Regions from separate parts of the Streptomyces sp. NPDC101393 genome, predicted to be linked through region 2. Evidence: riboswitches for the same ligand, from Rfam matches in the RefSeq annotation. Region 2 holds a riboswitch; each other region holds the start of a gene.

Region 1 (7,237 bases), on a different contig from region 2:
CATGCCAGAGCCAGCCGCATCACCAGATACCAGACAGGTCGTCACTCCCACACGCGTGGTGGCCGGACTGTGCCTGATCGCTCCGTTCGTGGCGATGCTGTGGGTGAGTTCGTACGCCAGGATCGAACCGAGGTTCATCGGGATCCCGTACTTCTACTGGTACCAGATGATGTGGGTGCTCATCTCGACGGCGCTGACGATGACCGCGTACAAGCTCGTGCAGCGTGAGCAGCGCATCCGCAAGGGCGGTGCGACGAAGTGATAGCCGCAATCACCGCTGTGACGACGCCTGCCGCCCCGACGACCCTGGCCGCCTCCGGCACCGGGGGCGTGAACGGCGTCGCGCTGACCGTCTTCGTCTTCTTCTTCCTGGCCGTGACGGTCATGGGCTTCCTCGCCGCCCGCTGGCGCAAGGCCGAGCAGTCCGCCAACCTCGACGAATGGGGCCTGGGGGGCCGGAGTTTCGGCACCTGGGTGACATGGTTCCTGCTCGGCGGCGACCTCTACACCGCGTACACCTTCGTGGCCGTCCCGGCGGCGATCTACGCGGCGGGCGCGGCCGGCTTCTTCGCCGTCCCGTACACGATCCTCGTCTACCCGCTCATCTTCACCTTCCTGCCCCGCCTGTGGTCGGTGTCGCACAAGCACGGCTATGTCACCACCTCGGACTTCGTGCGCGGCCGCTTCGGCTCCAAGGGCCTGTCGCTGGCCGTCGCGCTCACCGGCATCCTGGCGACCATGCCCTACATCGCGCTCCAGCTGGTCGGCATCCAGGCCGTCCTCGACGTGATGGGCATCGGCGGCGGCCAGGACACCAACTGGTTCGTCAAGGACCTGCCGCTGCTGATCGCGTTCGCGGTGCTGGCCGCGTACACCTACTCGTCGGGCCTGCGGGCGCCCGCGCTGATCGCGTTCGTCAAGGACGGCTTGATCTACCTCGTCATCGCGGTGGCGATCATCTACATCCCGATCAAGCTCGGCGGTTTCGGCGCGATCTTCGACGCGGCCGGGGACGCCTTCGCCCAGCCGGGCCCCACCGGCAAACCGCGCGGCGAGCTGGCGAGCGGCCCCAACGCCCAGTGGGCGTACGCCACACTGGCGCTCGGCTCGGCGCTGGCGCTCTTCATGTACCCGCACTCGATCACCGCGACGCTGTCCTCGCGCAGCCGCAACGTGATCCGCCGCAACACCACGATCCTGCCGCTGTACTCCCTGATGCTGGGGCTGCTGGCGCTGCTCGGCTTCATGGCGATCGCCGCGAAGACGGACATCCACGGCAATCCGCAGCTGGCGGTGCCGCAGCTGTTCGAGGACATGTTCCCGAGCTGGTTCTCGGGCGTCGCGTTCGCCGCGATCGGGATCGGCGCGCTGGTGCCGGCCGCGATCATGTCGATCGCCGCGGCCAACCTCTTCACCCGCAACGTCTACAAGGACTTCCTCAAGCCGGACGCCACCCCGGCCCAGGAACACAAGGTCGCCAAGCTCGTCTCGCTGCTGGTGAAGGTCGGCGCGCTGGTCTTCGTGCTCACCATGGACAAGACGGTGGCCATCAACTTCCAGCTGCTGGGCGGCATCTGGATCCTGCAGACCATGCCCTCGCTGGTCGGCGGCCTCTTCACCCGGTGGTTCCACCGCTGGGCGCTGCTGGCCGGCTGGGCCGTCGGCATGCTCTACGGCACGCTCGCGGCGTACGGCGTGGCAAGTCCCACCCAGGCGCACTTCGGCGGCTCCAACAAGGAGATTCCCGGCATCGGTGAGATCGGCTACATCGGCCTGACGGCCTTCGTGCTGAACGTCGTCGTGACGGTGGTGCTGACCTTCGTGCTGAAGGCCGTGAACGCCCCGGAGGGTGTCGACGAGACCAGCCCCGGCGACTACACCGCCGACGCCGGCGACAAGGGCGTCACCGCCGACCTGCCGCCCGCGACGCCGGAGGCGGCGGAACCGGCCGGCAGCCACTGAGCCTGCGGGCCCTTCCGGCGAGCACGGGCCGCCGCGTCCCTCCGGGGAGGCGGCGGCCCGTTGCCGTGCCCGGGGGGCGGGGCGAGGCCCGCAGCCGCTTCCTGCGGGCCCCGGGCAGAGCGGGGAAGTCGGTACGGGCGAGCGGGGAGGCCACGGACAGACACGGCCCGATCACTCGCGACTCACTAGATATGGGGGTGCGCACGATGTGGCACCCCCACATGTATGCTCGTCTTCGCTGTCGCCGCAGGGGAATCCGGTGCGAATCCGGAACTGTCCCGCAACGGTGTATGAGTGCGCTTATCTGGCATTACCGCCATCCGCGCACCCGTGTAGTCCGAGGACCTGCCGACGGTACGCCCGTATCGCCATCGATGCGGACGTCGATACGTCCGGGCCCCGCGGGTTGGGCCGGTGGACGCCGCGCGGTGTGCCCGCGCACCCCGAGCGTTTGTGGGGTGCCGTGTGCCCGCGTGCGCCCGTCGCGCCTGCCCCTCCTGGCCCCCGCCGAGTGAGGGAGAGCACCACGTGACCATCGCGCCAACGGAGCCCGCGTCAGACGCCGAGGTCGAGCAGTCCGCGGTGACCACGCGGAGCGTCCCCACCGCCCGCGGCGGAGGCGAGGACGGACCGGGTGCCGCCCTGCTGCGCACCCTGACCGAGCTGACCGAGGACCTGACCGCGACCGACCCCGGCAAGGTGGCCGCAGCCGCCCTGCGCGGCCGTCACGCGGGCTCCGACGAGGCCGAGTTGCGGCAGCTGGCGATCGACGCGGCGGCCGGTCTGATCGGCGATGAGCCGCAGTACTCCAAGCTCGCGGCGCGCCTGCTCACCCTCGCCATCGCCGAGGAGGCGGCCGGCCAGGGCGCGACGTCCTTCGCCGCCTCGGTCGCCACCGGCCACCGCGAGGGCCTGATCGCCGATGTGACGGCCGCGTTCGTGCAGAGCCATGCGGCCCACCTGGACTCGCTGGTGGAGCGGGCGCTGGCGGACGGCGCCGACGACCGCTTCGGCTACTTCGGCCTGCGCACCCTGCACTCCCGGTACCTGCTCCGGCACCCCACCACCCGTCAGGTCATCGAAACCCCGCAGCACTTCCTGCTGCGGGTGGCCTGCGGCCTGGCCGAGAACGACTCCGCGGCCGCGCTGGCGGACGTCGGCGAGCTGTACCGCCTGACCAGCTCGCTGTCCTACCTCCCCTCCTCCCCCACCCTCTTCAACTCCGGCACCCGCCACCCGCAGATGTCCTCCTGCTATCTGCTGGACTCCCCGCTGGACGAGCTGGACTCGATCTACGACCGCTACCACCAGGTCGCCCGGCTCTCCAAGCACGCCGGCGGCATCGGCCTCTCGTACTCCCGTATCCGGGCGCGCGGTTCGCTGATCCGGGGCACCAACGGCCACTCCAACGGCATCGTGCCGTTCCTGCGCACGCTGGACGCGTCGGTCGCCGCGGTCAATCAGGGCGGTCGGCGCAAGGGCGCGGCCTGTGTCTACCTGGAGACCTGGCACGCGGACATCGAGGAGTTCCTGGAGCTGCGCGACAACACCGGCGAGGAGGCCCGCCGTACGCACAACCTGAACATCGCGCACTGGATCCCGGACGAGTTCATGCGCCGGGTGGAGGCGGACGCCGACTGGTCGCTCTTCTCGCCGTCGGACGCACCGGAGCTGGTCGACCTGTGGGGCGACGCATTCGACGCCGCCTACCGCAAGGCGGAGGCCGACGGCCGGGCGCTCAAGCAGATCCCGGCGCGGCTGCTGTACTCGCGGATGATGCGCACCCTGGCGCAAACCGGCAATGGCTGGATGACGTTCAAGGACCACGCCAACCGCACCGCCAACCAGACCGCCGAGCCCGGCAAGGTCGTGCACTCGTCCAACCTGTGCACCGAGATCCTGGAGGTGACGGACGACGGGGAGACCGCGGTCTGCAACCTGGGGTCCGTGAACCTCGCCGCCCACCTCGGCGAGCACGGCGAGATGGACTGGGAGCGGCTGGACGCCACGGTCCGCACCGCCGTCACCTTCCTCGACCGCGTCGTGGACATCAACTTCTACCCGACCGAGCAGGCCGGTGCCTCCAACTCCCGCTGGCGGCCGGTGGGCCTGGGCCTGATGGGCCTGCAGGACGTCTTCTTCCGGCTGCGGCTGCCCTTCGACTCGGACGAGGCGCGGGAGCTGTCGACCCGTATCTCCGAGCGGATCATGCTCGCCGCGTACGAGGCCTCCGCCGACCTCGCGGAGCGGCACGGCCCGCACGAGGCCTGGTCCGCGACGCGTACGGCCCGCGGAGTGCTGCACCCCGACCACTACCCCAACGCCGAGCCCCGCTGGGCCGACCGCTGGGAGGCGCTGCGGACCCGTATCGCCGCGACCGGGATGCGCAACTCCCTCCTCCTGGCCATCGCGCCGACCGCGACCATCGCCTCCATCGCGGGCGTCTACGAGTGCATCGAGCCGCAGGTCTCCAACCTCTTCAAGCGCGAGACGCTGTCCGGTGAGTTCCTTCAGGTCAACGCCTACCTCATCGAGGAGCTCAAGGCGCTGGGCCTGTGGGACGCGCGGACCCGGGACGCGTTGCGCGAGGCCAACGGCTCGGTCCAGGACGTGGCGTGGATCCCCGAGGAGATCCGGGCGCTGTACCGCACGGCGTGGGAGGTCCCGCAGCGCGCGCTGATCGACATGGCCGCGGCGCGTACGCCCTACCTCGACCAGAGCCAGTCGCTGAACCTCTTCATGGCGTCGCCGACCATCGGCAAGCTCAGCTCGATGTACGCCTACGCCTGGAAGCGCGGCATCAAGACGACGTACTACCTGCGCTCGCGCCCCGCGACGCGGATCGCGCAGTCGGCGCGCGGCGGCGCCGCCGCCACCCCCGTCCCCGTACCCGAGCAGGCCACCGACCCCGAGGCCGTCGCCTGCTCCCTGGAAAACCCCGAGTCCTGCGAGGCCTGCCAGTAATGACCACCACTCCCGAGACCACCGCCCCGGAAGCCACCGCCGCCGGCAACGGCCCCGCGACGGGCACCAAGAACCTCCTCGACCCGGGCTTCGAGCTGACGCTGCGCCCGATGCGGTACCCGGACTTCTACGACCGCTACCGCGACGCGATCAAGAACACCTGGACCGTCGAGGAGGTGGACCTCCACTCCGACGTCACCGACCTCGGCAAGCTCTCGCCGGGCGAGCAGCACATGATCGGCCGGCTGGTGGCGTTCTTCGCCACCGGTGACTCGATCGTCGCCAACAACCTGGTGCTCACCCTCTACAAGCACATCAACTCCCCCGAGGCGCGGCTGTACTTGTCGCGGCAGCTCTTCGAGGAGGCCGTGCACGTCCAGTTCTATCTGACGCTGCTGGACACCTACCTTCCCGACCCGGACGACCGCGCCGCCGCCTTCGCGGCCGTGGAGAACATCCCGTCCATCCGGGAGAAGGCGCAGTTCTGCTTCACGTGGATGGATTCGGTCGAGAAGATCGACCAGTTGGAGAGCAAGGCCGACCGCCGCCGCTTCCTGCTGAACCTCATCTGCTTCGCGGCCTGCATCGAGGGCCTGTTCTTCTACGGGGCGTTCGCGTACGTCTACTGGTTCCGCTCGCGCGGGCTGCTGCACGGCCTGGCGACCGGCACCAACTGGGTGTTCCGCGACGAGACCATGCACATGAACTTCGCGTTCGAGGTGGTCGACACGGTCCGTGCCGAGGAGCCCGACCTCTTCGACGACGCGCTGGAGCAGCAGGTCATCGACATGCTGAAGGAGGCCGTCGAGGCGGAGCTGCAGTTCGGGCGTGACCTGTGCGGCGAGGGCCTGCCGGGCATGAACACCGAGTCGATGCGCGAGTACCTCCAGTGCGTGGCCGACCAGCGCCTGCAGCGGCTGGGCTTCGCGCCGGTGTACGGGTCGGAGAACCCCTTCTCGTTCATGGAGCTGCAGAACGTCCAGGAGCTGACCAACTTCTTCGAGCGCCGGGCCTCCGCCTACCAGGTCGCCGTCGAGGGTTCGGTCTCCTTCGACGACGAGTTCTAGACGCGCCACGCGACGCCCCTTCCGTCCTTCCTCCCGGCCCGCCGATTGTGACCGTTCCGTTAGCGGATCTGTGCGACGGCAACCGGAGCCCGGCCCACCACATCTCCCCGGGTATGAAGGACACGAAGGGGCGTCGTCGGTTCATCGACTATCCGCGTCAGGGACGGGAGGGTCCGCGCCGCTGGCTGCCCTCCTGGAGACTGCTGCTGGGAACCTCCGGGTGCGCGGTCGCCGCCCTCGCGGGGCTGTTCGCCGTCGTCTACGCCACCATCGACATCCCGGGCGAGAACTCCCTCGCCCGCAAGCAGGCCACCGTCTATTACTGGGCGGACGGCAGCCAGATGGTGAGCGTGGGCGCCGTCAACCGGCAGAGCGTCGCTCTCGGCAAGGTGCCGGATTCCGTCGAGCACTCCGTGATCGCCGCCGAGAACGCCACCTTCTACACCGATTCCGGCGTCTCCCTCAAAGGCATCGCCCGCGCCGTGATGAACATGGCCTCCGGCGAGGAGGCCCAGGGCGGTTCCACCATCACCCAGCAGTTCGTGAAGAACACCTATCTCTCACAGGACCGGACGGTCACCCGTAAGGTCAAGGAATTCATCATCGCGCTGAAGATCAACAATCAGCGGCCCAAGCAGGAGATCCTGCGCGACTATCTCAACACCAGCTGGTTCGGGCGGGGTTCCTACGGAATCCAGGCCGCCGCCCACGCCTACTACGGCATCGACGCGAAGGATCTCGACGCCGGCCAGGGAGCGGTGCTGGCCGCCCTGCTGAAGGGGTCGGAACAGTACGATCCCGGACTCGGGGCGGCCAACCACCGCCGCTCCGTGGCACGGTGGAAATGGATTCTGGACCGGCAGGTGGACACCGGCTGGATGAGCCGGCAGGAACGCGCGAAGTACCGGAAGTACCCCGAACCACTTCCGCCGGCCAAGCCCACCAGCCAGGCAGGACAGACCGGTTATCTCGTCGATGTCGCCAATAAGTTCATCAAGAGCAACACCGGTCTGACCGACAAGGATCTGGCCCGCGGCGGCTACCGCATTCACACCACGTTCGACAAGGCACGCACCCGGCAGCTGGAAAAGGCCGTCACCGGAGTGCGCAAGAAAACCATCGATCCGAAGAAGCGCGCGGCCGACAGATTCGCCCAATTCGGCGCCGCCTCCGTACGCCCCGAGGACGGCGCGGTCGTCGCGCTCTACGGCGGCACGGACGCGACCCAGCACTTCAGCAACAAC
Region 2 (7,237 bases):
GCGCTGCACGGGGGCCGGCTGACGCGGGGCCTCGCCTTTGGCGCACGCTGTCTCCTGCCGGGCGCGGGACCACACGGTCGCGGTCCACCTGGATGCGGCCGGGCGCCCCTCACCTGCGGGGCTCCCTCCGCTGACCACCGTAAGCACGGGCGCGCGGCCCCGCTTGCGGGCCGTACCGGCCCCGGGCACACAATGACGTCGGCAGGGTCGAACCAGGGCGAAACGCGCAGTGCCGGAGGGCCCATGTGCGCCGGAAGAGGAACCCGTGACATCTCAGCCGCCGCCTGACGGCCAACCGACGGGACCGCCGGCGGGACCGCTCTCCGGCCCGCCCTCGGGGCGCCCGTCCGACACCTCCCCCGAACCGACGCAGGGGAGCTCCGGTCCGCGGCCGGCCTCACCCGATCAGCCCGCTCCGGCCGGCCCTCCTGACACGCCGGAAGGACCCGGCGGCTCCGGCGGCTCCGGCGGCTCCGGCGGAGGGGGTTTTGGAGCGGGTGGTTCCGGAAGAGGGGGCGGCGGGTCCGGCAACGGCTCCGGCGGCGGCAGGCCCTGGTGGCGGTCCGCTCCCCGGGTCGCGCTCGTCTCCGCCGTCGTCGTCGCGGCGGTGCTCGTCACCGTCTTCCTCACCCGGCCCGACGGGACGTCCGGCGCGGGCGAGGTGTTCCTCCAGCGGGCCGCCTCGAAGGGCAAGGCCCCCTTCACCCGGTCGACGGCCGAGGACTCCTCGGCGCCCGCCTCGCCGAGCGCGGCCCCCGTGACACCCTCCGGCGATTCCGGCGATTCCGACGGCACGACGAGCGTGCGGGGATCGGCGCCCGGCCTGTACGGCGGCAGCCGCTCGGTCCCCAGCTGCGATGTCGACAAGCAGATCGGCTTCCTGCGCGGCGCACCCGCGAAGGCCACGGCATTCGCCGGTGTCGAGGGCATCGAACCGGGCGCGGTGCCCTCCTATCTGCGGTCGCTGACGGCCGTGCAGCTGCGCTGGGACACCCGGGTCACCAACCACGGCTTCGCGCACGGCAGGGCCACCGGCTACCAGGCGGTGCTGCAGGCCGGCACCGCGGTACTCGTGGACTCGCGCGGCGTGCCGCGGGTGCGCTGCGCCTGCGGGAACCCGCTGCTGCCGCCGGTGGCCGTCAAGGGAACGCCGAAGACGGTCGGCGAGCCCTGGCCCGGATACCGCTCGTCGCACGTGGTGGTGGTGCGGGAGTCGGCCACCGTGGTCCCTGTCTTCGTCCTCGTCGACCCGGACTCGGGGCAGTGGTTCACGCGCCCCCGGGGGGACAACGGCAGCACCGACGCCCCGACGACGACGCCAACGGGCAACCCCTCCGGGGCTCCGACGGGCCCGCCCGCGCCGTCGGCCGAAGGCCCCGCCGCCCCGCCGACCTCGGCGCCCACCGGCCCGTCCGCCCCGCCCGACGGACCGACGCCCGGCGGCCCCGGCACCCCGGACACCCCGGCCCCCGGCCCGACGACCGAGGCCCCGGCGCCCGATACCCCCGAGCAGCCCCCGGCGACCTGACGGGCCACCGCGTGCGGAGCGCCCGGTTCCGGCAACTGCCGGTACCGGGCGCCCCGCCGTGCCCGGCCCCCTCCCCGCCGTGCCGATATCGAATCGTGTCCTGATTCACCGGCGTTCCGGACAACCGATCGAGCGGCCACACCCTCTGCATGGGCGGCGGGTACCTCTGCGTACCGCGACGGTCGGCTCACGCCACGGATCCCGCCACTACCAGATGCTCTGCTTTGGAGGGACCCTCGTGCACGCCGGACCACGCCGCCACCACGCCCGGTTGATACCCGCCCTGATCGCGGGCGCCACGCTGCTGACGGCGTGCGGCACGGGTGCCGGCACCTCGACGGCGGAGCAGCCGGCGGCCAAGGTCACCGTCACCCCGGCCGCGGGGAGCAAGGCCGCCGAGCTCGGCTCGCGGATATCCGTGAAAGCCGACGGCGGAAAGCTCACCTCGGTCGTCGTCAAGGACGGCGACGGGGGCGATGTCACCGGGAAGCTCGCCGGTGACGGGGCCTCATGGACGTCGGACGGCAAGATCAGGCCGAAGACCACCTACACCGTCCGGACGAAGGCGACGTCGGACGGGGGCAGGGAATCCGCCAAGAAGTCCGTCTTCACCACGGAAGCGGCCGACAAGGTCAACAAGCTCACCAACACCCCCTCCAACGGCCAGAGTGTGGGCACCGGGATGCCGGTCTCGATCCTCTTCGACCATCACATAGCCACCGACCGGCGTGCCGAGATCGAGAAGGCCCTGAAGGTCACCACCCAGCCGCATGTGCAGGGCTCCTGGGGCTGGGTCAAGGATTACGGCGGCCAGGACCGGATCGACTGGCGTCCCAAGGACTCCTGGCCGGCCGGCACCAAGGTCTCCGTCAAGGGCGCGCTGTCCGGGATCAACTCCGGTGACGACAGCGGCTGGTTCGCCCGGGACTACAACTTCGGGTTCACGATCGGCAAGGACCACAAGGCCGTCATCGACGTGCCCTCGCACACCCTGACCATGTACGAGAACGGCAAGAGCGTCGGCAGCATCACCGGCTCGGCGGGCTCCCCGCAGGACCCGACGCGCGGCGGGGTGCACACCGTACGCAGCAAGAACGCGGCGGAGACGATGGATTCCGCCACCATCGGCCACGGCGACGAGTGGATGCTCGACTCGAAGTGGGTCACGCATCTGACCGCCTCGGGGACGTTCCTGCACTCCGCCCCCTGGAACAAGTCGCTGGGTGTCGTCAACAACAGCCACGGCTGTTTCGGCATGTCCACCGCTGACGCCAAGCGGGTCTACGACTTCCTGCCGATCGGTTCCACGGTCGAGGTGAAGGGCACCAGCAACACGGAACACACCGACGTGGGCAACGGCCTGGAGGTCTGGCAGGAGACCTGGCCGCAGTGGCAGCAGCGCAGCGCACTGAAGTAGCCCCCGGCGACGCCGGTCCCGGCCCACGTACTGCGCCCCGCCCCTGACTCCTTCCGAGTCCCGGGGGCGGGGCGCAGTACGTCGCGGATCAGTGCCCGGAGGGGCGGTCAGCGGTGGCGGCGGCCCCAGCTCACGGTGTCGACGGTGCGGTGGTGGTCGTTGCGCAGGATCGCGGTGTCGGAGTGGTTGTCCCAGACGTAGTGGCGGCGGTCCTGGTAGACGTCGCGGCGGTCGTCGCGGCCGATCCCGGTGTGCACCCGCACCGAACGGTGCCCGTCGAGCACCAGGTGGTGGAAGCGGTGGACGAGGTGGTGCCGGCCCTCGACGAGGGTCCAGCCGCTGAGGTTCACCGCGTGCCGGCCGGTGTTCCGGACCGTGACCCACTCCGCGTTGAGGCTGCGGCGGGAGCCGTCGTCACGCCCGGGGCTGTCGTACTGGATGGGGCCCAGCTCGACGGCGGAACGCTGCGGACGCGGGTCCTGGCGGTGGCCGTCGGCCGCGGCGGGGAGCACGGCGGTGGCCGCCAGCGCCACCGAACCGAGAACGGACGCGGCGATGCGGGATGCGGAGCGGAACATGAGACCTCCTGCATACGGCACCCTCGCAGGGGTGCCGGTCGTGCCCAGTGCCCGGACCGTCGCCGGGCATCCACACTGTGCCGCGCCGCCACCCGCCGTCGTGATGAATCCGCTTGTGTGTTACGAAACATGGACATTTACGCATCCTCTTCGCACCCGGCGCGTGCTCCCCCGCGCCCCGGGCACCCCGTACCGGCGCCGGCGCGCGTCACCTGCGCCGTCTGTCCGATCGCCGCGCCGGGGCCAGCAGCAGGAAGACGGTGGCGAGGACGGTGACGGCCTGGGAGACGACGGTCAGCCGCTTGTCCGTGGTCCACACGGGCTCGTACATGTTCGGCACCGGGCCCAGCGTCCCGACGTCGACGTAGCGGTAGATGAGCAGGAGCGCCAGCCCGCCCGCGGCCACCAGCCAGGCGAAGAGGTCGGCCATAGGGCGCCGCCAGATCAGGACGAGCAGCGCCGCCAGCGAGGCCAGTCCGGCTTCGACCCGGAACAGCGTGCCCTGGCTGATGTCCGCGGCGACGGCGTCGTAGGAGTCGGCGAGACGGGCGTGGATGTAGGCGTTCACCGCCAGGCCGGCGGCGGCCAGCACCCGCGCGACACCCCGGGCGACCCGCCCGGCCCGCCCGGTGGACGGCTCCGGTACACCGCGGTCTGCTGCCATGTGGCTCCCCACCTCCTGGGCAAGGGTCGTGTGCGAAGGCTCAGTGGACGGTGAGCGAGCCCTTCATCGACGGATGGATGCTGCAGACGTACGGGTAGTCGCCGGCCTTGTCCGGGGCGGTGAAGGTGGCGGTCTTCCCGGGGCCGATGGGGCCGGTGTCGAAGGGTTTGCTGCCATTGGCCGTCACGGTGTGGGCGGTGTCGTCCTCGTTGACCACGGTGACCTTCGCGCCGGGGCGCACGGTCAGTTCGGCGGGGACGAAGGTGAAGTCCTTGACGGTGATCCGCGACTGCCCCGCCTTGGTGGGCGAGGGCGCGGACGACGGGGTGGACGAGGGGGCGGCCGATGACGGCGCGGGGGAGGATTCCGAGCCGCCGCCACCGTCACCGCACCCGCCGAGCGCCGTGGCGCACAGCACGGCCGCGGCCGTCGCGGCGGCTGCCCTTACGCGGTGGGTCATGGGTGGCTCGCCTCCGGTCCTGCCGCCTGCGCGGGCGGCGCGCGGCCGTCGCTCGGACCGCCCGTCCCACTAGAGCGCAGCTCCCGGCTCCCGGCCATCGGGCGGCGGCGTTCGGCGTACGCGGGCGGACGGGCAGCCGGACACCGTGCCCGCGAGCCACCCCCGGGGCGCGTGTCTCATCTCACCATCCGGCATGTGAGCGGCGCTGTCCGGCTCGTGCCGCAACGCCTAGGCTGGCCGGTGCAACTGGTTCGCCCTGCCCGCCAGGCAGGCGCGTCGCAAGAGGGAACCCGGTGGGAATCCGGGACTGCCCCGCAGCGGTGAGTGGGAACGACCGCCGTCATACGCACTGGACCCCCGGGGGTCTGGGAAGCGACGGCCAGTAGATGTCCGCCTTTCGGCGGACGTGCCCGCGAGTCCGAAGACCTGCCAGTGTCCGTGCGCGAACCTCGCGCACGGTGATCCGGTGACCTCGCGGGTGGGTCGGCGTACACAGCAGGCGGGCACGTGCGGCGAGATCGCGCCGTGGTCCGCCGCTTCGCCGTACTCCGCCTCGTGAGCCGTCCCCGGATCGTAGGGAGACACTCGCGAAGGAGAGTTCCGTGACCAGCAAGTCCGCAGCCGCGGCAGCACGGTCGACCGTGCACGGCTACCCGCGTCAGGGTCAGCACCGTGAACTGAAGAAGGCCATCGAGGGCTACTGGAAGGGCCGGGTCGGCGCCGACGCCCTCCGGGCCACCGCGGCCGAACTGCGCCGCGGCAATTGGCAGCAGCTCGCCGGGGCCGGTATCGACGAGGTGCCGACCGGTGACTTCTCGTACTACGACCACGTCCTGGACACCAGCGTCATGGTCGGTGCGATCCCCGACCGGCACCGCGCCGCGGTGGCCGCCGATGCCCTGGACGGCTACTTCGCGATGGCGCGCGGCACCCAGGACGTGGCGCCGCTGGAGATGACCAAGTGGTTCGACACCAACTACCACTATCTGGTCCCGGAGTTGGGGCCGGACACGGTCTTCGCCGCGGACTCCGGCAAGCAGGTCGCCGAACTGACCGAAGCCCTCACGCTCGGACTCACCGCCCGCCCGGTCCTCGTCGGCCCGGTCACCTACCTCCTGCTGTCCAAGCCCGCTCCCGGTGTCGCCGCCGACTTCGACCCGCTGACGCTGCTGGACCGGCTGCTGCCCGTCTACGCCGAGGTGCTCGCGGATCTGCGGGCGGCCGGCGCCGTCTGGACACAGCTCGACGAGCCGGCACTCGTACAGGACCGCTCGCCCGCCGTCCTGAACTCCGCCGCCCGCGCCTACCGCGATCTGGGCGCACTCACCGACCGCCCGAAGCTGCTGGTCGCCTCCTACTTCGACCGGCTGGGCGACGCGCTGCCGGTGCTGGCCAAGGCGCCCGTCGACGGCCTCGCGCTGGACTTCACCGGCGCCGCCGCCGCCAACCTCGGGGACCTCGCGGCCGTCGGCGGGCTGCCCGGCAAGCGGCTGGTGGCCGGCGTCGTCAACGGACGCAACGTCTGGATCAACGACTTCGAGAAGTCGCTGTCCACGCTGGGCACCCTGCTCGGCCTCGCCGACCGCGTCGATGTCGCCTCCTCCTGCTCCCTGCTGCACGTCCCGCTGGACGCGTCCGCCGAGCGTGACATCGACCCGCAGATCGCCCGCTGGCTCGCCTTCGCCCGCCAGAAGACGTCCGAGATCGCCACTCTGGCGCGCGGCCTGGCACAGGGCACCGACGCCATCGCCGCCGAACTCGCCGCCAACCGGGCCGACCTGGCCTCCCGCGCCGGCTCCGCCCTCACCCGCGACCCGGCCGTACGCGCCCGCGCCGCCGCCGTCACCGACGCGGACGGCCGCCGCTCCCAGCCGTACACCGAGCGGGCCGCGGCGCAGCGCGCCCATCTGCGGCTGCCGCTGCTGCCGACCACCACGATCGGGTCGTTCCCGCAGACCGCCGAACTGCGCACCGCACGCGCCGACCTGCGCGCCGGGCGGATCGACGGCGCCGCCTACGAGGAGCGCATCGCGACCGAGATCCGCGATGTGCTGGCCTTCCAGGAGAAGGCCGGGATCGACGTCCTGGTGCACGGCGAGCCCGAACGCAACGACATGGTGCAGTACTTCGCCGAGCAGCTGACCGGCTACCTCGCCACCCAGCACGGCTGGGTGCAGTCGTACGGCACCCGCTACGTCCGGCCGCCGATCCTGGCCGGCGACATCTCCCGCCCCGAGCCGATGACGGTGCGCTGGACGCGCTACGCCCAGTCGCTCACCGACCGCCCCGTCAAGGGCATGCTCACCGGCCCGGTCACCATGCTCGCCTGGTCCTTCGTCCGCGACGACCAGCCGCTCGGTGACACCGCCCGCCAGGTGGCCCTCGCCCTGCGGGACGAGGTGGGCGACCTCGAAGCCGCCGGGACATCGGTCATCCAGGTCGACGAGCCCGCGCTGCGCGAGACCCTTCCGCTGCGCGCCGCCGACCACGCCGGCTACCTCGCCTGGGCCACCGAGGCATTCCGCCTCACCACCAGCGGCATCCGCCCGGACACCCAGATCCACACCCATATGTGCTACGCGGAGTTCGG
Region 3 (7,237 bases), on a different contig from region 2:
CAGGCGCCCGGCGAGCCCCTGCTGAACGAGGGACGCGGCGACCCGCCGCTCCGCCGTGCCGAGCCGCACGGCCACGGTGTCCACGCGGCTGCGCAGAGCCGGTGAGGCTCCCTCTCCGTACAGCTCCGCCAAGGGCAGAAAGCCCTGGTCGCGTGGTGAACCGGCGCCGGTCCGTACCGAGAAGAACGGCCCCACGGCGGCGCTGCGACCGAGGGTCGCGGCCATCGGCTCCTGCGGCACCGGTCCTCCTCGGCTGGGCTGGGCTGCCATCCCGGATCGTACGGCCGAGGTTCGAGGTTTTCCGCCGTGACCTCGGTCTCGCGGGCGCTGAAGCGGGCCGCTCCCGTTCGCGTGCAGGGCTCGCGCTGCGAAAACCTGTAAAAGGTGCCAACGACAGGACGCCTGGACACCTTGGTATCTCGCGTCGGAGTATCCGGCTCTTTGTTAATTCTGCCAATGTTTTCTGGAGGGTCTTCCGCATAGGCTTGAGCCTCGTCGAAGGGGAGTTCCGGTGAGCAAGATCTATGCGGGTGCGCGGCTGAGGCGGTTGCGGGAGGAGCGCAGGCTCAGCCAGGCGGAGCTTGCGCGCAGGCTGGAGATCTCGCCGAGCTATCTCAATCAGATGGAGCACGACTCACGGCCGCTCACCGTCCCGGTGCTGCTGCGGCTGACCGAGGCGTTCGGTGTCGACGCGAGCTTCTTCTCGGAGCGGGACACCAGCCGACTCGTCGCCGACCTGCGCGAGACCCTCGCGAACGAGGTCGCCACGGCCCAGGTCTCCCCGTCCGACCTGGCGCAACTGGCCACCCAGATGCCGGCCGCCGCCTCGGTCCTGCTGGAGCTCGGCCGGCGCAACCACGCCCTGACCCAGCAGCTGGCCGTGGCGGCCGAAGGCCGGGACGGCGAGGTGCCGGCTCTGCCACGGTCCCCGCACGAGGAGATCCGGGAGTTCTTCTACCGCCGGCAGAACTACCTCCACGACGCCGACCTGGCCGCGGAGGGTCTCGCCCGCGACATCGGCATCGGCCCCGGTGAGGTGCTGCGGGTCCTGACCGCACGGCTCACCGACCACCACGGGGTACGCATCGCGTCGGACTCCGGACAACCGCACCGCTACGACCCCGTGGCCCGCGTACTGCACCTGTCCAGCCGCCTGCGACCGGGCCAGCAGGCATTCCGGATGGCCACCCAGCTCGCACTCCTCGAATGCGGCGACGAGCTCTCCGCGCTGGCGGCTGAGGACTACGCGGAGGGCTCCGACACCTGGTCGCTCGCCCGGATCGGCGTGGCGAACTACTTCGCCGCCGCCCTGATCCTTCCCTACCGCGCCTTCCACGCCGCCGCGGAGGAGGTCCGCTACGACATCGAGCGACTCACCGACCAGTTCGGCCTGGGCTACGAGACGGTGTGCCACCGCCTCAGCACGCTGCAGCGCCCCCGGCTGCGCGGAGTGCCGTTCTCCTTCGTCCGCGTCGACCGGGCCGGCAACATGTCCAAGCGGCAATCCGCCACCGGCTTTCACTTCTCGCGCGCCGGTGGCACCTGCCCGCTGTGGAACGTCTACGAGGCGTTCGCCGCGCCCGGCCGTATCCATGTCCAGATCGCCGCCATGCCGGACGGCCAGCGCTATCTGTGGACCGCCCGTGCCGTCACCCGCCACCGCGGCGGCTGGGGCGAGCCGGGCAAGACCTTTGCCATCGGCCTCGGTTGCGAGATCCGGCACGCCTCCCGGCTGGTGTACTCCGACGGCCTCGACCTCGACAACACCGCCGCCGCCACCCCCATCGGCATGGGCTGCCGCATCTGTGAACGCCTCGACTGCCCCCAGCGTGCCGTGCCGCCCCTGGGACAGCCGCTGGCCATCAACGAGAACAGCAGCACCTTCGTGCCCTACCCCGTGGCGGATGCATCGGCCTGAGCCACCCGTTCGGTCTGGGCCTCCCGTTGGCCGGATGGGGCCCGAGTCCGGTCAGCCGTCGGCGGCGGACAGGCGCATCGCCTCACCCGCCGTCACGGGATCTCCCGCGTCGACGGAGTGCAGGACGTGCGCCAGGACCTCCGCGCCCCGGACCACCCGAGGCCCCGGCCGGTTGAAGTACGCGGGCCCGTCGAGGATCCAGACGGCATCGTTGCGTACGGCGGGCAGTTCGTCCCAGCCCGGCAGTTCGGTGAGCACATGGCGTTCCCGCAGGGTGCGTTCGGGGCTGAAGCCGCAGGGCAGTACGAGGATGACGTCGGGGCGCGCGGCGCGTACGGCACTCCACTCCATCGGCGCGGTGTGCTCGCCCGGCGCCGCCAGCAGCGGCGCGCCTCCGGCGCAGCTGATCTGCTCCGGGACCCAGTGGCCCGCGGGCCAGAGAGGGTCGAGCCACTCGATGGCGACCACGCGGGGCCGTGGCCGCCCGGCGGTCAGCTGTTCCACCTTCGCCAGGCGTGTACGCAGCTCCGCGCGCCGCAGTTCCGCACGTTCGCGCACGCCCAGCTGCGCGCCCACGGTGACCAGGCAGTCCAGTACCTCGTCCAGGGTCCGCGGCTCCAGGCTGAGCATCTTGGTACCGGCGTCCAGGACCCGCACGGCCTTCGAGACGCTGCTGTACGACACCGCGCACACGTCACAGAGGTCCTGGGTGAGTACGACGTCCGGGGCGAGGGCGGCGAGGGCCTCGGTGTCGAGGGTGTAGAGCGAGGAGCCGGTGTGGGAGGCGCCGCCCACCGCGTCGGAGATCTCCCGGCTGCTCAGGGTGTCCGCGGAGAATTCGGCAGCCGTGACGGCGGGCACCCCCGAGACGGCCTCGGGCGGCCAGTCGCATTCGTGGGTGCGGCCCACCAGGTCGGCGGTCAGACCGAGTTCGGCCACGATGTCGGTGGCGGCCGGGAGCAGGGAGACGATGCGCATGGTTCGACCCTAGGGTCTGTCGTGTGGATCACGCCGGGCTCGCGGGGTCCGGCACGCGCATCTGCTGCGTTGTCGTCAATCAGCAACGCTCCGCGTTGCCTCGATCCTCCGCCGTGCAGCTGCACGCACCGGACCCCGCTCCCTGATCCGGCGTGATCCGAACGACAGACCCCAGGTCCCCTCGGGCGGCGGGGCGGGGTGGACTTACTAGGACGTCCAACTATATGTTCGTCGGCAAGCCCGCGGTGCAGGGAAGCCGGTGTGAATCCGGCGCGGTCCCGCCACTGTGACCGGGAAGTGTGCTCTTCGAGCAGGACAGGCCACTGACGGAGAAATCCGTCGGGAAGGCCGGAGAGCGCGCGGTGATCCGGGAGTCAGGATACCGGCCGCGGGGTGTTCCGTGTTGTCCACGAGGATGGAGCAGACACGCATGGCACCGGTCCGTACCCACGACCCAGGTGATCCGGCGGAGCAGGCGGCGGCATACGCCGACCTCTAGTTCCGCGACGGCTCTTCGGCCTTCGCGTCCCACGGCCTGCCCGTGCCCGCACCCCACAGGGTGCGGTCCTCGGCCTGCCGTGCCATCCCCGGATCGCACCTGACGAGAGCAGGCTCTCATGGTCCGTGAACTGACACATTTCATCGGCGGCAAGCACACACCGGGAACCTCCGGGCTCTTCGCCGACGTGTACGACCCCAACACCGGCCTGGTCCAGGCCCGGGTCCCGCTGGCCGGGCGGGCCGACACCGAGCGGGCGATCGCCGATGCCGAGTCGGCGCAGCAGGAGTGGGGCGAGTGGAATCCGCAGCGCCGCGCCCGGGTGCTGCTGAAGTTCCTCCAACTCGTCGACGGAGAGCGGGAGTCACTGGCCCGCATGCTCTCCGCCGAGCACGGCAAGACCGTCGCCGACGCGCACGGTGACCTTCAGCGCGGCTTGGAGGTCGTCGAGTTCGCCGCCGGGATCCCGCATCTGCTCAAGGGGGAGTTCACCGACAATGCGGGGGGCGGCATAGACGTCCACTCGCTGCGCCGTCCGCTCGGCGTCACGGCCGGTATCACCCCGTTCAACTTCCCCGCGATGATCCCGTTGTGGAAGGCCGCCCCGGCCGTCGCCTGCGGCAACGCCTTCCTCCTCAAGCCGTCGGAACGCGCCCCGTCCGTACCCCTGCGACTCGCGGAACTCTTCCTGGAGGCCGGCCTGCCGCCCGGTGTGCTGAACGTCGTCAACGGCGGCAAGGAAGCGGTCGACATCCTTCTCGCGGACCCGCGCGTACAGGCCGTCGGCTTCGTCGGCTCGACCCCGATCGCCGCCGACATCTATGCCACCGCCGCCCGGCACGGCAAGCGCGCCCAGTGCTTCGGGGGCGCCAAGAACCACATGATCGTGATGCCGGACGCCGATCTCGACCAGGCCGTGGACGCCCTGATCGGTGCCGGGTACGGATCGGCCGGCGAGCGCTGCATGGCGATCTCCGTCGCCGTTCCGGTGGGTGAGGACACCGCCGACCGCCTGGTCGCCCGCCTCAAGGAGCGTCTCGCCACCCTGCGGATCGGTGCCTCCCACGACCCCGACGCCGACTTCGGCCCGCTGGTGAGCCGGGACGCCCTCGACCGGGTACGCCGCTACGTCGACATCGGCGTCACCGAAGGAGCCGAACTCATCGTCGACGGACGGGACTTCAGCCTCCCCGGCCATGAGAACGGCTTCTTCGCAGGGGCCTCGCTCTTCGACCGGGTCGCCCCGGCGATGCGGATCTACCGGGAGGAGATCTTCGGCCCGGTCCTCTGCGTGGTGCGCGCCGCCGACTACGAGGAGGCACTGCGACTGCCCAGCGAGCACCCGTACGGCAACGGGGTGGCGATCTTCACGCGGGACGGTGACACCGCCCGCGACTTCAGCCGCCGCGTCAACACCGGCATGGTCGGCGTCAACGTCCCCATTCCGGTACCCGTCGCCTACCACACCTTCGGCGGCTGGAAGCGGTCCGGCTTCGGCGACCTGAACCAGCACGGGCCGGACGCCATCCGCTTCTACACCCGTACGAAGACCGTCACCTCGCGCTGGCCCTCCGGGGCCAAGGAGGGCGCGAGCTTCACCCTCCCGACGATGGGCTGAGCCCGATGAACAGCACTCTCACCAAGGACCAGCTCGCCCTGGCCGAAGTCACCCTCGACTTCACCGAGGAACACCTCACACCGCACGCCGTCGCCTGGGACCGCGACAAGCACTTCCCGGTCGATGTGCTGCGCAAGGCCGCCGGCCTCGGCCTGGGCGGTGTCTATGTACGGGAGGAATCCGGCGGCTCCGGCCTCACCCGCAGCGACGGGGCCCTCATCTTCGAGGTCCTCGCGACCGGCTGCCCGTCCATCGCCGGCTATCTCTCCATCCACAACATGGTCGCCTGGATGATCGACCGGTACGGCGACGGGTCCCAACGCGCCCGCTGGCTCCCGGATCTGTGCTCCATGGAAGCGCTGGGCAGCTACTGCCTGACCGAACCGGGTGCCGGATCGGACGCCGCGGCACTGCGCACCCGTGCCGAACGCGACGGCGGCCACTACGTCCTGACCGGCGTCAAGCAGTTCATCTCCGGAGCGGGCGCGTCACAGGTCTACGTCGTGATGGCCCGCACCGGCGAGGGGGGCCATGACGGGATCTCCGCCTTCGTCGTCGAACGGGACGACCCGGGGCTGTCCTTCGGCCCCAACGAACAGAAAATGGGCTGGAACGCCCAGCCCACCCGCCAGGTGATCCTCGACGGCGTGCGCATCCCGGCCGACCGCCTGCTCGGGGCCGAGGGCGAGGGCTTCCGCATCGCCATGTCGGGCCTCAACGGCGGTCGCCTCGGGATCGCCGCCTGCTCCCTGGGAGGCGCGCGGAGCGCACTGCACCGCAGCCTGACCTACCTCGCCGACCGTGAGGCGTTCGGCGCGCCTCTCCTGAACGCGCAGGCGCTCCAGTTCCGGCTCGCCGACATGGCGACCGAGCTGGCCGCCGCCCGCGCGCTGGTACGGCAGGCGGCCGACGCGCTCGACCGGGAAGACGCGCAGGCGCCGCAGCTGTGTGCCATGGCCAAGAGGTTCGCCACGGACACCGGCTACTCCGTAGCCGACCGGGCGCTGCAACTGCACGGCGGCTACGGCTACCTCAGCGAGTACGGCATCGAAAAGATCGTCCGGGACCTCCGCGTCCACCAGATCCTGGAAGGAACCAACGAGATAATGCGCCTCATCGTGGCCCGCGGGCTCACGGAGGTCGTCCGATGAGCGCACACGAGGACGCCGTACTGGCGGCCGTCGAGGGCCGCATGGGGCGTCTCACCCTGAACCGGCCCCGGGCCCTCAACGCCCTCACCCACGAGATGGTGCGCCGCATCACCGCGACCCTGGAGGAATGGGAACGCGATCCTGCGGTCGAGACCGTGGTGATCACCGGGGCGGGGGAGCGCGGTCTGTGTGCCGGCGGCGACATCCGCCAGATCCATGCGGACGCCCGCGCCGGCGGCGGCGACACCTCGGCCGCCTTCTGGCGCGACGAGTACCGGCTCAACGCCCGGATCGCCCGCTGTCCCAAGCCCTACGTGGCCCTCATGGACGGCATCGTGATGGGCGGGGGAGTCGGCGTCTCGGCGCACGGCAGCGTACGCATCGTCACCGAACGCTCCCGGATCGCCATGCCGGAGACCGGCATCGGCTTCGTGCCCGACGTGGGGGGCACCTACCTGCTGGCCCTGGCCCCGGGGCAGTTGGGCACCCATCTGGCGCTGACCGGGACGACCGTGGGAGCCGCGGACGCGCTGCTGTGCGGGCTCGCGGACCACTTCATCCCCTCACACCGGCTGCCGGAACTGCTCCAGGCCCTCGCCACGAGGGCGGTGACCGACGTACTCCCCTCATTCGTGGGTGCGGCGCCGCCCGGCGAACTGGGCGCGCACCAGGAGTGGATCGACCACTGCTATGCCGCCGACACCGTCGAGGAGATCGTGAACCGGCTCTTCGCGAACGGTGCCCCGGCCGCGAAGACGGCAGCCGAATCGATGCTCGCCAAATCCCCCACCGCGCTGAAGGTCACGCTGGCCGCATTGCGCAAGGCGCGCAGCCTGGGACCGCTGGAGGCGGTCCTCGACCAGGAGTACCGCGTCTCCTGCGCGGCCCTGTCCGCCCCGGACCTGGTGGAGGGCATCCGCGCGCAGGTGATCGACAAGGACCGCACACCGCGCTGGACGCCCGCCACCCTCACCGAGGTGACGGACGACGACGTGGCCCGCTTTTTCGCCCCGCTCGGTGACCGGGAGCTGTCCCTGGCCACCGGCGACTCCCCGCAGGAGGTTCCGTGGTGA
Region 4 (7,237 bases), on a different contig from region 2:
ATTCCGGAATGCTCAGGACGGCGTCAGAAATGCCACGATTTTTCTGCACGATCGGCCGAGTCACCTCTCCCCGCTAGGAATTCAACTCGCTGACGGCCTTGTGCATCGCGTTCCACATTTCCTGTTGTATCTTCAGCGTCTCGTTCGCGCCGTAGGCGATCTCGGCGACGTCGGCGTCGGTGCGGCAGTTGTTCTGGACGCACTTCTTCGCATCGGCGGCATGGCGTTCCTCGACGCCCTCATCGCCGACGTGGACGTTGAAGTAGATCTCGACGTTGTCGACGAACTCGGATGGCGGCTGCTTCTTGTTGCTGTTGCGGAACGCCGTACGGCAGACCTGCAGCATCCTGTCGGCGTGGGACTCCAGGGCCATCGCGACGCCCAGCATGCGGTGGTAGTTGGCGCCCAGCAGCTCCCGGGTGCGCTCGCGGTAGGCGAACGTCTCCGGGATGACCAGGTCACTGTTCCGCGCGCCCTTCACGAGCAACGGCGGCAGACCGAACTCGACCGCACCATGCAGATTGTGGGCATTTTCCATTAACACCTCATGGCAATGCGCGGCCTCGCCGTTGCCCGCCTCCTCATTGAGGATGTACGAGAACAGGACCAGCGTGTCCCGATCGTCGTTGGCCGCCGCCTGCGCGCACACGTGGGCTATGCCTTTGACGGTGCCCTCGGTGCGCTGGAAGAAGTTCGCCCGGTGGAAGTCGTAGGTCCTGCTGTTCCATGGCGAGTTCTCCAGGAACTTGAAGTACTCGTTGTCGTAGACCGGGTGGCGGTCCAGCTCATCCATGAGCGAGGCGACTTGATCGTGAAGTGTGGTTGCCGTGCTTGTCGTCATCTTGCTTCACTCCAGTTCACGCAGGTCTGGATCGCGGTCAGTGTGGGGGCCACATTGACGCACCGGTCCACTGGATAAATACCGTACCGACGTCTTCGAACGCGCATGATCACTAAAGGGGCCATCGTGGCGGCCCGGCGGCCGGCGAACTGCGCGAGGTCACCCGCGACTTCGCCCACTCCTGCCATGAGGACCATGAGAACCGTAGGGACCGAGGGAAGCTGCTTCCCGCGGACGGAAGGAAGGGCGTTCGCCGCTCCTGTGCACCATGCCTCGTCGGAAAAACCCTGAGTCCCTGAATCGGTCAGAACCAGAGAACCGACGGGCCACTCCCCTCGATGAAGGCAGACGAATTACGGAACCCTTATCCACCCTCCAGGTGAGCCACGATGACCACCCCGGCGCTCGGTCGTTCTCCATGATTGCCTAAAGGCCGTTTCGGGGACAGTCCTTACCGGCCACTTGTCGCAAGGCCACGCACTACTCATCGTCACGGTTTCTTTACTCGACCGGGACGGTGAGTACCGGGAAACGGTCGGCCACCGGTGGGAGGGAAGTGGCGGTTGGGGCAGCCCCGCCCCAGGAAGTGCCGGGCCGGACCCCCCGGAGTCCCGGTGCGGGGCCCCGGCACGACGGCGAACCGCCTAAGTCACCGATCCCTGTGTGGCGCGACATCACAGTCGGCTTGAAGTAGGCAGTCCAGGTGCCGATCTCAGCAACGCGGTGGAGATCGTGCGACCGCGCCTGGCTTCTGTGTCACCAACAGGGCGACGAGCACGACGAGTTGACCCCGCGGTGCCGTGCCGCTCCTCTGGTCGGCAGGGCCACGCCCGCCCGCTCCTCACCCACCTGCTTCGGCTTTCACCGGCGAGCGGAGGATGGGAGGCGCAGAGAGTTCCTTGCCACCTCAAGGTAGGTTCCGGTGATGACTGGTGACTGGCGGGCGGACCGGATCGGGACCGCGCTGAGGGGTGAGAACCCGACCGTGCTGCGGCGTTTGACGTCGGGCTTCGCGGTGATCGGGGATGTGCAGTTCCTGCCTGGCTACTCGGTTCTGCTCGTGGACGAACCGGGTGTGCAGCGCCTCTCGGACCTGCCGAGGGCCAAGCGGCTGTCGTTCCTGTCCGACATGGACCAGCTCGGCGAGGCCGTGGAGCGGTCCTGCCGACGACTGGACCCGGCCTTCCGCCGGGTGAATCTGGAGATCCTGGGGAACACGGACCCGTTCCTGCATGCGCATGTCTGGCCGCGGTTCGCGTGGGAGCCAGCAGATCTGGTGGGCGCTCCGGTGTGGCTCTATCCCCGCGAACGCTGGAGCGACGAGCAGTTCAGGCTCGGTCCGCGGCATGAAGCGCTACGGGAGGCGATCGGCAGCGAACTGGACAGGATGCGCTGCTGACACCGCACCGCACCGCAAGGCAAGGTCGAGGCAAGGCAAGGCAAGGTCGAGGATCCGGATGCCGAGAACGGTCGGCACCATGACTCCGCCGTATCTGCGGCCGGGCCCGGTTGCCCCGCAGCCCGGCCGCCCGCAGTCGCCCGCAGCGGGACGGTGGGGGCCTCGGCGATGGCGCGCCGAGAGAAAAGCGGCGGTACCGGTCTTTATCGGGCACCACAGGATGCCGTAACCCCGGCAAGCCGCTCCCGTTGTCCCAGGGTGCGTCGGCGCACCTCGCGCCGACCGAGAAGGGAAAACACGTGAAGCGCACGATCCTCGCCGCGGTCCTGGTCGCCGCCGCAGCCACCGCTCTCGCCTCCCCCGCGTCAGCTGACACCGGTGACGGACTCAAGCCGGCCGGCAACCCCCTGCACAAGATCACCAAGGCCCTTCTCGACCCGCAGGACGTCCCTACGCTGGAGAGGAACATGCCCACACTGGATCTGCTGGATCTCACCAAGAAGCCGATCGCCTGCGAAGCCGAGACCGCGGGCGAGCCGCTTCCGCTCGCCGCTGATGCCTACCGCGCATGCGGGCCGGCGTAAGGCACCGGAAGCGGCACACCGGGCAAGTGGACGTACGGAAGAGAAGGTGGCGGCCGGGCCCCAGGAACGCAAAGCGGGCCCGCGCCGGCCTGACCGGCCACGGCCCACCGCCCACGCCCTCGCCCGGCCCGGGTAGGTACGACAAGAGGCCGACTTCCGTCATAGGGTCGTTCCCGCACGTGAGAGAGGGGAGGCCGAGATGGCCGGGACGACACCGACGGTGGCCGAGGTGAGGGCCGAGCTGGCCGCGCTGGAAGACCCGAAGGTACGCGCGGTGAACGAGAAGCACGGTGACGATCACGGTGTGAACCTCACCAAGCTGCGCGCGCTCGCGAAGCGGTTGAAGACGCAGCAGGACCTCGCGTGCCGGCTCTGGGAGACGGATGACACCGCGGCGAGGCTGCTGGCGCTCCTGATCTGCCGCCCCAAGGCGTTCGGGCGTGACGAGTTGGACGTCATGCTGCGCGAGGCACGGACGCCCAAGGTGCACGACTGGCTCGTGAACTACGTGGTGAAGAAGAACCCGCACTCCCAGGAGCTGCGCCTGGCCTGGTCCGCCGATCCGGATCCGGTGGTGGCGAGTGCCGGCTGGGCCCTGACCACCGAACGCGTGGCGAAGAAGCCCGAGGACCTCGACCTCGCAGGACTGCTCGACGTCATCGAGGCGGAGATGAAGGACGCCCCGGCTCGCCTGCAGTGGGCGATGAATCACTGCCTGGCTCAGATCGGCATCGAGCACGCCGAGCTCCGCACCCGTGCCCTCGATATCGGTGAGCGCCTGGAGGTGCTCAAGGACTACCCGACGCCCCCGGGCTGCACGTCTCCGTTCGCGCCCATCTGGATCACCGAGATGGTGCGCCGACAGCACGCGGGGTAGGCAGGCTCGCGCTCACACCCGCGCTCACGCCCGTGCCGCCACTCCCCCAGCGGACGGTGCTTCCGTCTCCCCCTGCCTCCCCTCCCCCTGCTGGTGCACGCACCGTGCGCAGCCTTGTCTACCCTGGACCCGCAGCTGGTTCGTCCCGTCCGCCAGGCGGGGTGTCGTAAGAGGGAACCCGGTGGGATGCCGGGACTGCCTCGCAGCGGTGAGTGGGAACGACCGCCGTCATCGAGCACTGGGTACGCGTGTGACCCGGGAAGCGACGGCCAGTAGGTGTCCCGTCCCCAGGGACGTGCCCACGAGTCCGAAGACCTGCCACTGCTCGTGCGCGGTGCGATCACCACGCACGTATGCACAGCGACCCGGTGACGGGGCCGCTGAGCGAGTGGTGCGATTCCTTCAACCCTGCGCACGACGAGGGCGGGCCGCATCCCGTTCACGGCCCGGCGCCGGTCCGCACGACGAACTCGCGAAGGAGAGTTTCGTGCCCGGTGAACCGAGCATCACGTCCATCCCCTCCCCCAGAACTGGGCACCCGAGCGGGCCCTGTGTCCTGCTCAAACACGGTGAGATCTTTCTCAAGGGCCGCAACCGGCACCTGTTCACCGAGCGGCTGCACGACAATCTCCGCCGCGCCCTGAGGGGCATCGGCGGCTCCACGTGGATCACGTCCGGCCACAACATCACCGTGCTCGGGGGCGAGGTACCGCAGGACGTCCTCGTGGAGCGCGCCCGCAGGGTGATGGGGTTCAACGCGGTGGAGCCCGCCCTGCGCCTCCCGAGCACCGTCGCGGACATCACGACGGCAGTCGTGGACGCGCTCGCCGGCGCCCGTGCCGAGCGGCCCGGGATCACCTTCGCCGTGCGGGTCAAGCGCCGGGACAAGAGCTTCGAGATGACCTCGTCGCAGTTCGAGCGGTTTCTCGGTGCGCGCGTCCAGGAAGCTCTGGGACGTGTGCCGGTGAACCTCTCCAGCCCGGATGTCCGGGTCTCCGTCGAGATCGACCACAAGGAGAGCTACGTCTCCTGGACCCGTCACCAGGGGGCGGGCGGGCTGCCCGTCGGCTCCAGCGGCCGCGCCCTGGTGCTGCTCTCCGGCGGGTACGACTCACCGGTGGCGGCCTACCGGGCGATGCGCCGCGGGCTGCGCTGCGACTTCGTCCACTTCACCGGCGCTCCCTACACGAACGCCGCTTCCGTCTACAAGGCGTACGCCCTCGCCCGTGAACTCAACCGCTATCAGCCCGGCGGGCGGCTGCACGTCATCGCCCTCGGCCACGCCCAGAAGCAACTGGCCATCGCAGGAGCCGGCAAGCTCCAGGTCGTCGCACAGCGGCGGCTGATGGCCCGCACGGCTTCCGCACTGGCGGGCCGGACCCGGGCGGAGGCGCTGGTGACCGGTGACAGCCTGGGGCAGGTGGCCAGCCAGACCCTGGCGAACATGGCCGCGGTGGACGAGGCCGCCACCCTGCCAATGCTGCGGCCGCTGGTCGGCTGGGAGAAGCAGGAGATCATCGACGAGGCCCGGTCCATCGGCACCGCGGAGATCTCCGTGCTGCCGGACGAGGACTGCTGCAAGCTCCTCGCGCCGCCCCGTGCCTCCCTCCGGGCCGGGCTGACCGATCTGCGTTCGGTGGAGAAGCGACTCGACGTGGACGACCTTGTGGACGGTCTGCTGCGTGACGTCCAGATCATGTACCCGGGAGAGACCGAGGAGGGGGAGGCCGGCGCGGCCGGCCCGGACGGCGGTACCGCGCCCGGCCACCCCCTTCCGGCCGTCTGTGCGGCGGGGCCGTCCGCGGCGGTGTCCTCATGAGCGAGGAAGGCTTGCGGCGGATCCGGGTCATCGGGATCGGCTCGGGGGATCCGGAGCATGTGACGCTGGCCGCGGTGCGCGCCCTGCGGACCTGCGAGGTGTTCTTCCTGCTGGACAAGGGCGCGCGGGCGTCCGAGCTGACCCGGCTGCGCAGAGATCTGGTGGCCGAGCACGCCGGCCCGGGGCACCGGGTGGTCGAGGCGGCGGACCCAAGGCGCGATCGCTCCCCCGCGAGCCCGGCCCGCTATCAGGCCCAGGTCGTCGACTGGCGCCACCGCCGCGCCGACCTGTACGAGCGGCTCATCCTCGACGAGCTGGAGCCGGGCCGGACCGGCGCGTTCCTGGTGTGGGGCGACCCCGCGCTCTACGACAGCACGATCGACACGCTGGAGGAGGTCACCGCCCGCGGTGCGGTGCCCTTCACCTACGACGTGATTCCCGGGGTGAGCAGCGTCTCGGTACTGGCCGCCCGCCACCGTACGACGCTGACCCGGCTCGGCCGTCCGGTCCGCATCGCCCCCGGGCGGCAGGTCGCCGGGGCCGGGCTCGCCGAGGGCGAGGACGTCGCCGTGATGCTCGATGTCGGCGCGGCACTCACCGCTCACCGGACGGAGGGCTGGTGGATGTATTGGGGGGCCTACGTCGGGACACCGGAAGAGCTGCTCGTCTCCGGGCCGCTGGACGAAGTGGCCGACCAGGTCCTGGAGTTGCGGGCCGCGGCCCGGGAGCGTCATGGCTGGATCATGGATGCGTGCCTGCTGCGCGCCGACGGCCCCGGGCCGCGGCCGGCAGGTGCGGGTCTCCGGGGTCCCGCTGGTTGAGCCGCCCCCACCCGATCGGTCCGGACGAGCACACCAGGTGGGTCACCGACCGGCGGATGGCGGACCCGTCGGGTTCTGGGCGTAGACGGCCGCGAGCACCGAGTCGACCAGCTCGGCAACGTCCCGCCCGTCCCCCGAGTCGATGCGTTCCAGGCCCAGTCGGTCGACGGCCTCGGCCATGAGGGCCTGGTAGCGCTCCGTGCGAGCCAGGAACTTCTCCATCAGGAGCTGCTCTCCGGCCGTTGCTCCCTGGTAGTTCCCCGCCGCATGCACCCGGGCACGGAGGACGGCGTCGTCCGCCGTGAGCCACACGGCGGCCGTGCCGGGAGCGTCGAGCCCCGCGACGTGGACGGGCCACAGCGCGGACCCTTCCAGGACCAGTCCTGGCCGGTCGGAGTTCTCAGCCGCGTGGGCCGTGATCAGCGCCTCGATGCGGGGCCACAGGCGCCCGTAGTGGTCGAGAACCGACGTGATCAGCTCGTCCATCGCCAGCGACCGGTAGTGCTCGGCGACGTGTGCCGGTACTTCCCACTCAGGAGTCCGCCAAGGGCGCCCGGGATGCCGGGCCGGCCCGTCCGTCGACCGACACGCGAAGCCGAGCCTCGCCGCAACCTCGCGCGCGAGGGTCGACTTGCCGACATTCGACGTCCCGCCGATCAACACCACTCGCACGTCCCGCACGCCGACGACCCTACCGAGCCCTCCACCGTGCTGCGCGCGACAGGTGACGCCCGGCAGGACGGCACCCCCGCGCTCCCGGGCCCACCGGGCCTCGGGTGACGAGAGCACCGCGGGCCATCGCCTTCGGCGTGAGCCGCTGTCATCGGGGACAGCGGCCCACACCGGATACGGCCCGTCCGCTCAGTGGTGGCGGAAGTCCGGCGGCCGCTTGTCGA

What was found. A riboswitch is a leader RNA that binds a small molecule or an ion and turns the genes downstream of it on or off. The one in region 2 is predicted to bind cobalamin.
Region 1: it holds a riboswitch for cobalamin, as region 2 does, so the genes downstream of both, ACIRQ7_RS02370 (ribonucleoside-diphosphate reductase subunit alpha) here and metE (5-methyltetrahydropteroyltriglutamate--homocysteine S-methyltransferase) in region 2, are expected to answer to the same signal.
Region 3: it holds a riboswitch for cobalamin, as region 2 does, so the genes downstream of both, ACIRQ7_RS09550 (CoA-acylating methylmalonate-semialdehyde dehydrogenase) here and metE (5-methyltetrahydropteroyltriglutamate--homocysteine S-methyltransferase) in region 2, are expected to answer to the same signal.
Region 4: it holds a riboswitch for cobalamin, as region 2 does, so the genes downstream of both, thiI (tRNA uracil 4-sulfurtransferase ThiI) here and metE (5-methyltetrahydropteroyltriglutamate--homocysteine S-methyltransferase) in region 2, are expected to answer to the same signal.

What each region holds. Positions count from the first base shown of each region.
Region 1 is NZ_JBIWNU010000001.1:550,184-557,420, forward strand. It holds gene ACIRQ7_RS02360 (DUF3311 domain-containing protein) at 2-262, shown strand; gene mctP (monocarboxylate uptake permease MctP) at 280-1,962, shown strand; cobalamin riboswitch at 2,171-2,330, shown strand; gene ACIRQ7_RS02370 (ribonucleoside-diphosphate reductase subunit alpha) at 2,491-4,926, shown strand; gene ACIRQ7_RS02375 (ribonucleotide-diphosphate reductase subunit beta) at 4,926-5,993, shown strand; gene ACIRQ7_RS02380 (transglycosylase domain-containing protein) at 6,107-7,237, shown strand, end outside.
Region 2 is NZ_JBIWNU010000006.1:506,200-513,436, reverse strand. It holds gene ACIRQ7_RS21960 (streptophobe family protein) at 1-46, opposite strand, end outside; gene ACIRQ7_RS21955 (DUF6777 domain-containing protein) at 608-1,528, shown strand; gene ACIRQ7_RS21950 (Ig-like domain-containing protein) at 1,767-2,945, shown strand; gene ACIRQ7_RS21945 (lamin tail domain-containing protein) at 3,053-3,523, opposite strand; gene ACIRQ7_RS21940 (hypothetical protein) at 3,732-4,187, opposite strand; gene ACIRQ7_RS21935 (cupredoxin domain-containing protein) at 4,228-4,647, opposite strand; cobalamin riboswitch at 4,878-5,096, shown strand; gene metE (5-methyltetrahydropteroyltriglutamate--homocysteine S-methyltransferase) at 5,250-7,237, shown strand, end outside.
Region 3 is NZ_JBIWNU010000002.1:862,610-869,846, reverse strand. It holds gene ACIRQ7_RS09565 ((2Fe-2S)-binding protein) at 1-240, opposite strand, end outside; gene ACIRQ7_RS09560 (short-chain fatty acyl-CoA regulator family protein) at 512-1,918, shown strand; gene ACIRQ7_RS09555 (cobalamin-binding protein) at 1,970-2,896, opposite strand; cobalamin riboswitch at 3,112-3,302, shown strand; gene ACIRQ7_RS09550 (CoA-acylating methylmalonate-semialdehyde dehydrogenase) at 3,514-5,013, shown strand; gene ACIRQ7_RS09545 (acyl-CoA dehydrogenase family protein) at 5,019-6,164, shown strand; gene ACIRQ7_RS09540 (enoyl-CoA hydratase/isomerase family protein) at 6,161-7,237, shown strand; gene mmsB (3-hydroxyisobutyrate dehydrogenase) at 7,234-7,237, shown strand, end outside.
Region 4 is NZ_JBIWNU010000002.1:853,679-860,915, forward strand. It holds gene ACIRQ7_RS09490 (pyridoxal phosphate-dependent aminotransferase) at 1-49, opposite strand, end outside; gene ACIRQ7_RS09495 (hypothetical protein) at 74-841, opposite strand; gene ACIRQ7_RS09500 (diadenosine tetraphosphate hydrolase) at 1,767-2,240, shown strand; gene ACIRQ7_RS09505 (hypothetical protein) at 2,540-2,824, shown strand; gene ACIRQ7_RS09510 (DNA alkylation repair protein) at 3,024-3,701, shown strand; cobalamin riboswitch at 3,821-4,039, shown strand; gene thiI (tRNA uracil 4-sulfurtransferase ThiI) at 4,189-5,520, shown strand; gene cobF (precorrin-6A synthase (deacetylating)) at 5,517-6,341, shown strand; gene ACIRQ7_RS09525 (AAA family ATPase) at 6,384-7,022, opposite strand; gene ACIRQ7_RS09530 (enoyl-CoA hydratase) at 7,203-7,237, opposite strand, start outside.